DNA from 2 places in the Limnohabitans sp. Rim8 genome. Region 1 is predicted to be linked to the other one. Evidence: predicted binding sites of a transcription regulator. Region 1 holds the regulator's gene; the other holds the start of a gene.

Region 1 (4,600 bases):
CGCTGTCGTTGTCACCGCCTTCGAGCAGCAGCGTGCCTTGGTTGGCCCCATCCATCAAGGCTTGTGCATTGGCCAAGCGGCTGTGCTGGGTGCTCAGCTCTCGCCATTCGTCCATTTGCGGGTTGAGCTTTTCCAACTCACCGATTTGCCAGGCCAGCCGCTCGCGCTCGTTGGCCAGCGTGCTTTGTGACTGCTCTGCATCAGCCAAAGCTTGCTGCGCTTGCCGCCAGCTTTGCCAAGAGGCTTTGAGGTGGCGGGTGTCGATGCCGGCGTAAGCGTCCAGCAGTCCGCGTACCGCGTCAGGCCGAGTCAGACTTTGCCAGGCGTGCTGGCCATGAATGTCCAAAAGCTGCTCGCCCAGCTCGCGCAGTTGCGTGGCGGTGGCCGGGCTGCCGTTGATCCAAGCGCGGCTTTTGCCAGCGGTGTCCACAGTGCGCCGCAGCAGCAAAGAAGCGTTGGTATCAAAGCCCGCCGTCTCAAGCCAAGTTTGAATCGCGGGCGTGGGGTCGAATTCGGCGCAAACCTCACATCGGCTGGCGCCTTCTCGCACCACGCCCGATTCGGCTCGGGCGCCCAATGCCAGTTGCAGCGCATCAATCAAGATGGATTTGCCGGCGCCCGTTTCCCCCGTCAGGACGCTGAAGCCTGGCGTCAAGTCAAGCTCTAAAGTCTGCACGATCACAAAGTCGCGCAAAGTGATGTGCGTCAGTGCCACGGCTTAAGCGCCCTCATTCCAGTGCATTTTTTTGCGCAAGGTGTCAAAGTAGTTCCAACCCGCAGGGTGCAAAAACCGCACCCTGTGCTCGGAGCGCTTGACGACAATCCGATCACCCAAAATCAGGTCGGCCAGCGACTGCATGTCGAAGTTGGCGCTGACATAACGCCCTGCCACGATCTCGATGCTGATCTCGGACGACTCGGGCAACACAATGGGCCGGTTAGACAGCGTGTGCGGTGCTATCGGGGCCATGACCCAGCCGCCGATTGCAGGGTGCATCAAAGGGCCACCCACCGACAAAGAATAGGCGGTGGAACCTGTGGGCGTGGCGATGATCAGTCCGTCGGCGCGTTGGTTTGAAACAAAACGGCCATCGACCTCGACCCGCAACTCCACCATGCCCGAGGTGCCGCCCCGGTTGACCACCACGTCGTTCATGGCCAAAGCGTTGAAAACGCTACGCTGGTCGCGCATGACGTGGGCCTGAAGCAGGCTGCGGTCTTCGGTTTGGTAGTGGCCCTGCAGCATGGGCAGCAACACATCCTGGTAGCTTTGCAAGGGGATGTCGGTGATGAAACCCAGTCGCCCTTGGTTGATGCCTATCAGCGGCAAATTGAACTGGGCCATCTGGCGGCCAATGCCCAGCATGGTGCCATCGCCCCCAATGACCAAGCCCAGATCACACTGTTTTCCAATCTCCGTCATCTCCAGCGCAGGGTACTGGTTCATACCTGTGTGCGAGGCCGTTTCTTGGTCCAGCACCACGTCGCAGCCTTGCCGCGTTAAGAACTGGGCCACGTCGTCCAGGGCGCGGCGCGAACTCTCCAGCGCCCCACCGTGAGCGGTGGTGTGGTATTTACCAAAAAGTGCAACGTGACGAAACTTGGATCTCATTCTCAAATTACATCATTAAAATGACCGCATGCTAGATGATCGTGCCAAGTTATTGCTCAAAGCCCTGGTTGAACGCTATATTGCGGATGGTCAGCCTGTGGGCTCTCGCACGCTCTCCAAGGCCTCGGGCCTTGACTGGTCGCCTGCCACTATCCGCAATGTCATGTCTGACCTTGAAGAGTTGGGGCTGATCGCCAGCCCCCACACTTCGGCCGGGCGCATCCCGACCAGCCGGGGCTACCGCCTGTTTGTGGACACCATGCTCACGGTGCAGCGCGATGGCCTCGAAACCCCCGCCCTGATTCCCGATCAGCCGCAAAAGGTGATCGCCAGCGCGGCCAACTTGCTGTCCAGCCTCTCACATTTTGTGGGCGTGGTCATGACGCCGCGCAGGCCGTCTGTTTTTCGGCATATCGAATTTTTACGTCTGTCTGAGCGGCGCTTATTGGTCATCATTGTCTCGCCCGAAGGCGATGTGCAAAACCGCATCTTGTTCACCGAGACCGATTACTCGCAAAGTCAGCTGATCGAAACGTCTAATTTTTTGAACACCCACTACGCTGGTATGGCCATCGAACAGGTGCGCAGCCGTGTGCAGCAAGAGTTGGTCAGCCTGCAAAGTGAAATCGCCACGCTCATGCAAGCGGCTGTTCAGGTCAGCACAGAAGCTTTGGCCGAAGACCAAAATGAGGTGGTCATTGCCGGTGAACGCAACCTTTTGTCGGTGAGTGACTTTTCCAGTGACATGGGCCATTTGCGCCGGGCGTTTGATCTGTTTGAACAGAAAACCCAGCTCATGCGCTTGCTGGACGTGTCCAGCCAAGCCGAAGGCGTTCGCATCTACATTGGCGGAGAAAGCCAGATCGTGCCCATGCAAGAGCTGTCGGTTGTTAGCGCGCCTTATGAGGTGGATGGCCAGGTTGTCGGCACTTTGGGCGTGATTGGCCCAACCCGTATGCCCTATGACCGTATGATCCAAATCGTCAACATCACCTCGCGCTTGGTGAGCAACGCTCTGAGCCAGTCCAAATAAGCGTTTGAGGCCCACTACAATCAAGTCTTCGGTTGGGGCGTTAGCTCAGTTGGTTAGAGCAGAGGACTCATAAACAACTTAAGAACTTAAGTTGTCTATAAATCCTCAATGAAATCAACGGGTTACAGCGCCACAGTTGTCAAAATTTGCTTCCACACCGCTTCCACACTTTGCTGAAAATTTAAGCAGTAAAGTTGGAGTGGCCCAGAGCCTAGAATCAGTATGTTTTAAGGGGCGTTAGCTCAGTTGGTTAGAGCAGAGGACTCATGAAAATTGTGCACCGAGGTAGGAAACTCTTCGTGTGAATGACGTCAAATTCGGTGAAAGCTAAGTGCAGTGATGCATACGCCAATGCCGAGCGAAGCTAGGTGCGAAAGCACCCTGAACGTGTAGAGACTAGACGGCGTCCACCTAAAGCGCAAGCCATGGTGAAGGCATAGTCCAGGGAGTAGTGAAAGCTACACAAACCAGAATCCTTTGGTCGACAGTTCAAGTCTGTCACGCCCTACCATTTATTACTCATGAACGGTTCTCTCAACCGTTCATGTATCCCGTTGCGGGCCTGTAATGGCGCCATTCCTGAAAAAGTCTCTTGGCCGTAGATGGCCGAGAAATCGGGAGTGGCCCATTTTTTGGCCCGAAATCTCTCTCTTTCTCTGTTTTCTCTTGGTCGTGCCCAAGAGGAAAGCCTAGGATTTATGCGGGTTCGGGCAAGGAAGTTTGATGTGAATCTTGCCCCTCATGATTGACCAGACAACAAAAAATCATCGTTGACTTGAGGTTACGGCAGAGCCCAACCAGGCTGATTGCGGAATACAACATGGACCGCCTCTAATGGCGGCTTAATCAAACACCGGTCGTATAGAGCGCGCTCACCTTCCAAGCCTAATCTTCAGCCACCTCAGGTATTCATTTCTTTCGCCACCAGCTTGACGATCCGAGCGCGAGATACTGCCCTGCGGGCCACCAAGGCCCCCTCGCCGGTCTGTTGTAACCATTCAAAAAAACGTTGACTGGCGTGTCGCGTCTGCGAGTCGTCTCGACAGTTGGCCAAGAAGGCGAATTGCATCTTCTGCACGTCATCCGCTACGAACACCCCAAAGGGGCCGCTCACCACCGTAGCGTCTGGAAATCCCAGAAGCGACGTAGCCTGGGTTTCCGTAGCGCCCCGGTGACAGGCGATCAAATGCAATGGCCCATGCGCAGAAGTCAGCAACTCGATACGCTGATGATCCTCTAGGAAGGGCCTTCCCACTAACTCGCGCGCGGCGGCCACGCCGAACGCGGCCGGAATTGCGTGAACCACAACTGCAACGTCTTTGCCATCCAGCTTGACCACCACGCCTCCGTCCACGGCCTTGGCACCTTTGAGCCCACTCAAGGCCGTTTTGAGCGTCGACTCCATAGCCATTTTTCGTTGACGGAAGTCAAGTCGAGTCCAATCCAGGGCTGCGCCAACATCAAAGCGCGCCGATGCGCCAGCCAACACACCCCGTTGTGCCAGCGAGATCAGGGCATCCGAGAGCGCCTCGAATACACGCTTTTTCGCATCAGCCACGGTTTTAACCTCGCCGCCGCGAAAGGCCGTCTGCCGCGAAAGATAGTCCTGAAAGCGCCGGTTGCGTTTGCCTGCCGCTCCCTTGGCATCGGCCACGTTCGGCAGCGCTACTAGGCGCACCTTGGCCTGCGCCGAGCGAAGGCCCTCCATGTACTCCGCATGGCAAATGCCGATATCCTGCTTGCCTGCGGCCCAACCCGCATTGCCGTTTGACAGAACAATGAGTACATCGCAATCGCGAACAGCCTGTAGACAGGTATCCCAACTGTCTTGTGTGCCTCCGGCCGGCGGTGCGTCTTCGTTGATCCAGACCTCGAACAGCCTTCTCCCCAGCACGTGGGCGGATTCGATTTCGGCCTTCAGTTCCTTTCGTAGGTCAGTCAGTTTGGACTTTGTA
Region 2 (4,600 bases), on a different contig from region 1:
ATGACGTTCACCGGGTTCAATGTCGCGCACCCGCAGATGGGCGGCGCGGACGAGGCTGACCCGACAAAGGCTGTGGCCGCAAAATGGCCACCGTGAGGCTGTCGTCGCCAAAATACTTTTGCGCCACGGCTTGCACTTGGCCAGGTGTGACTTGGCGCAAACGGGCAATCAGTTGTGTTCCGTAGTCTGGCGGTAAGCCCAGGGTCCAGGCCACGCCCAGTTCGCGGGCTTGGTTGAACACCGAGTCCAGTTTGTAGATTTCGCCCGCTACCCATTGGGTCTTGACGCGCTGCAGCTCGGCTTCGGTCACGCCTTCGGTGGCCACGCGCTGCACCTGGGCACGCAAGGCCGCCTCCAGTGCTTCTGGCGTTTGGCCTTTGGCGGGCACACCTTCCAGATAAAAGAACTGTGGACCGCGTCCCATGAGGCCGTTGTAGGCCCCCGCACTGTCGGCCAAGCGATTTTCACCTTGGGTCAGGGCACGGTCTAGCCGGGCACCGCTGTAGCCGTCCAGAACCGCAGCCAACACGGTCAGAGCCAGCGCCTCGTCGTGCTCGGGCGCAGGGGCCAAGCTGGCCAGTCTTGGCACTTTAAAAGCCAACGCCACATAAGACTGTTCGGCCGGGGCCTTGAACTCGAAACGACGCAGGCCTTGCTGCGCAGGCTCATCGCGCGGCTTGCGATCGGGTACGGCACGGGCAGGGATCACGCCGTAGTATTGGTCGGCCAAGGCCTTGACGCGCATCGGATCGACATCGCCTGCCACCACCACCACGGCGTTGGCCGGCGAGTACCACTTGCGGTAAAAGTCGCGGGCATCTTGCGCTGTCATGGCTTCAAGGTCACTCATCCAGCCTACGATGGGACGACGGTAAGGCGAAGCGACCAAAGCGGTGGCCGACAGCATTTCGTGCAGCTGTGCACGGGGGTTGTCATCGGTGCGCAGGCGGCGCTCTTCTTTGACCACCTCCAGCTCCTTGATGAATTCGCTGTCTGGCCACTGGTTGTTGGCAAAGCGGTCAGACTCCAAGCGCATCACGGCTTCCAGTTGCGCGGAAGGTATCTGCTGGAAATAGCCGGTGTAGTCCTTGGCAGTGAACGCGTTTTCGCGCCCTCCCAGAGCCGCCACTCGGCGCGAAAACTCACCGGCTGCCAAGTTGGGCGTGCCCTTGAACAGCATGTGCTCCAGCACATGGGCCACGCCACTGGTGCCATCCACCTCGTCCATAGAGCCCACACGCAGCCACACCATGTGCACCGCCGTCGGGGCACGGCGGTCGGGCTTGACCCACAAGGCCATGCCGTTGGCCAATGTGAAGGTGTGCACTTGCGCCACAGCGGCCGGATTGGCTGCGGCATTGGCCGAGTTTTGTGACCCCTGTGGAGCCTGCGCGAGAACGCTCGCGGCAGCGCCCCACAAGGCTGTTGCCATGGAAAGTGCCAAGAGAAAGTTCGGTTTCATAGAATGCATGATCCTTGAAATCCAAGCCATGTTCAGTTTCTTCAAAAAAAAATCCCCAATTGCCGAGGTCCCATCGACCCCAACTGCTGACTTACCGGCTGTTGCAACGGCTGCCAACATTCCCTTGGCACCCACAAACCTGCCCTCTGAAGCGCCCGCAGCCCCCATTGCCCGTCAGGGCTGGCTTGACCGCCTGAAGGCGGGCCTGCGCAAAACCGGCTCCAGCATCACCACCGTCTTCACGGGCACACGCATCGATGACGAGCTGTATGAAGAGCTGGAAACAGCACTTCTGGTGGCCGACACAGGCGTCAAAGCCACCGAGCATTTGCTGCAAGACCTCAAACGCCGCGTGAAAGACAGCAAGGCCACCGAACCAGCTCAGGTCAAAAACCTGTTGGCCGATGCCATCACCGACTTGCTGCTGCCTCTGCAAAAGCCTTTGGCCATTGGCGACCACCAGCCCACTGTCATCATGGTGGCTGGCGTCAACGGCGCGGGCAAGACGACCTCCATTGGCAAATTGACCAAGCATCTGGCAGACGAGGGGCTGAGCGTGCTGCTGGCCGCCGCCGACACCTTCCGCGCCGCTGCCAAGGAGCAACTGGCTGTCTGGGCTGACCGCAACACGGTCGAGATTGTCAGCCAGCAAGGCGGCGACCCAGCAGCTGTGAGCTTTGACGCCGTCAGCGCAGGCCGCGCTCGGGGCCGGGACGTGGTGCTGGTGGACACGGCCGGTCGCCTGCCCACTCAAACCCATCTGATGGAAGAGCTGAAAAAAATCAAGCGTGTGGTTCAAAAGGCCGACGGCTCGGCCCCGCACGAGGTGCTGCTGGTGATCGATGGCAACACCGGACAAAACGCCTTGGCCCAGGTCAAGGCTTTTGACGACACCTTGGGCCTGACAGGCCTGATCGTGACCAAACTGGACGGTACAGCCAAGGGCGGGGTGCTGTGCGCCATTGCCCGCGAAAAGCCGATTCCGGTTTACTTCATTGGCGTAGGTGAGAAGCTGGAAGACCTGGAAACTTTCAATGCCCGTGAGTTTGCTCAAGCCCTGCTGAGCTAACCAACTGCAGCACTTGACGCGTCTTCCAGCACACAGACTGACGGGCAGACATTGCCCAAAATGGTGAAGTTCGGCCACCTGCCGCCCGGCGCCAATTTGGCAACCCCCTTTTGGCACTCCTCACCAGAGAGTGCTAATATTGGGGTATTCTGAAAGGAGTTCTGGTATGAACATTCAAACTGGTTCCCCCGCCACTGCCATCACGCTGAGCAACCCTTGGGCGGTGGTGCCCTCGCTCGGCCACCTCGACGCCTATATTTCTGCGGTCAACCGCATGCCGATGCTCACCCTTGAGGAAGAGCAGGAAGCCGCCCGCCAACTCAAAGCCAACGACGACCTTGAGGCCGCCCGCAAGCTGGTGCTCTCGCACCTGCGTTTGGTGGTGTCCGTGTCGCGCCAATATTTAGGTTATGGCCTGCCGCACGGCGACCTGATCCAAGAAGGCAATGTGGGCCTGATGAAAGCGGTCAAGCGCTTTGACCCCGAGCAAGGTGTGCGCCTTGTGAGCTACGCGCTGCATTGGATCAAGGCCGAGATCCACGAGTACATCCTGAAAAACTGGCGCATGGTCAAGGTGGCCACCACCAAGGCACAGCGCAAGTTGTTTTTCAACCTGCGCTCCATGAAACAAGGCTACAAGTCCGACGCCGATGCAGGCACGCACCGCGACACCCTGACCCCCGACCAAGTGGCGTCCATGGCCCACAGCCTGAACGTCAAGGGCGAGGATGTGCGTGAGATGGAAATGCGCATGTCCGGCGGCGATGTGCTGCTCGACCCCGCCCCCTCTGACGACGGAGAGCAAGCTTTTGGCCCCATCGCCTACCTGGCCGATGTGAACCATGAGCCCACCGCCATGATCGAAGCACACCAGCGCGACGTGATGGCCAGTGACGGCCTGGCCAGTGCCTTGAATGCGCTGGACGAACGCAGCCGCCGCATCGTCGAAGAGCGTTGGCTCAAGGTCAACGACAACGGCTCGGGTGGCATGACACTGCATGATTTGGCCGACGAATACGGCGTCAGCGCCGAGCGCATTCGCCAGATCGAAGTTGCCGCTATGAAAAAGATGAAAAAGGCGCTGGTCGAGTTCGCTTGAAGGTTTATTCTTTCCCAGCGTCTGACGCTCAGTTACCCGGCTCAGTCCGGGTATTTTTTCGCCCGCTTTAAGCTACAGTGTTTGCTGTTTTATTGAAGATTTTTTACCATGAACACACTCACCACCGTCCGCTTTCCACGTCGCCTGTTGGCCCAGGCCATAGGCGCCGTTTTCTTGCTGGCCGCAGCACCCACATGGGCGGCCAAATGGCCCACGCAAACTGTGCGTCTGGTGGTGGGTTTTCCCGCCGGCTCCAGCCCCGACCTGACAGCACGCGCACTGGCCGAGCCTTTGTCCAAAGCATTGGGGCAAAACGTGATCGTTGAAAACAAAGTGGGCGCTGGTGGCAACATCGCTGCCGACTTCGTCGCCAAGTCCACCGACGGTCACACTTTGGGCCTGATGATCAACGGCAACATGACCATTGCCCGCATCTTGAACCCCAAGGTGCCCTATGACCCACTCAAAGACCTCGCCCCCATCAGCCTGATTGGTAAAGCGCCGTTGGTCCTGACCGTGCCGGCGAACGCTCCTGGGCAGACCGCCAAAGAGTGGTTGAGCTGGGCCCAAAAGTCAGGCAACCAACTCAGCTATGCGTCACCAGGTGTCGGCACCGTGGCGCACTTGGGCATGGAACTGCTCAAAACCAAGGCCAACATTGCACCCGTGCATGTGCCCTACCCCGGCAACCCGCAAATCATCACAGCTTTGCTGGGGGGTCAGGTGCAGTTGGCCTTGTTGCCACCGGCCATGTCGGCTGCGCAAGTCAGTGCGGGCAAATTGCGGGCCATTGGGGCCTCCAGTAGCGGCCGCAGCTCGGTGGCCGCAGAAGTGCCCAGCTTGGCGGAAATCGGCGTCAAAGATTACCAGTTGGAAATTTGGAATGCAGTGGCTGCACCTGCTTCCATGCCAGCAGCGGTTGCCAGCCAGTTGTCTGCCGTTGTGAGCGACATCGTGCGTTCACCGGAGA

The links. The regulator HrcA, encoded in region 1, represses chaperone genes, less so after heat shock. The targets are predictions, from matches to a motif close to TTAGCACTCNNNNNNNNNGAGTGCTAA.
Positions count from the first base shown of each region.
Region 2: a site for HrcA is predicted at 2,642-2,668, ahead of rpoH (RNA polymerase sigma factor RpoH). Genes of this name have one in related genera too.

Region 1 covers NZ_CALPTI020000022.1:22,170-26,769, reverse strand. Annotated here, with positions in the region: gene recN (DNA repair protein RecN) at 1-715, opposite strand, end outside; gene Q1M54_RS13315 (NAD kinase) at 719-1,612, opposite strand; gene hrcA (heat-inducible transcriptional repressor HrcA) at 1,641-2,645, shown strand; gene Q1M54_RS13305 (DUF4062 domain-containing protein) at 3,547-4,600, opposite strand, start outside.
Region 2 covers NZ_CALPTI020000002.1:174,554-179,153, reverse strand. Annotated here, with positions in the region: gene Q1M54_RS02190 (pitrilysin family protein) at 1-2, opposite strand, end outside; gene Q1M54_RS02185 (pitrilysin family protein) at 17-1,462, opposite strand; gene ftsY (signal recognition particle-docking protein FtsY) at 1,470-2,531, shown strand; gene rpoH (RNA polymerase sigma factor RpoH) at 2,698-3,630, shown strand; gene Q1M54_RS02170 (tripartite tricarboxylate transporter substrate binding protein) at 3,739-4,600, shown strand, end outside.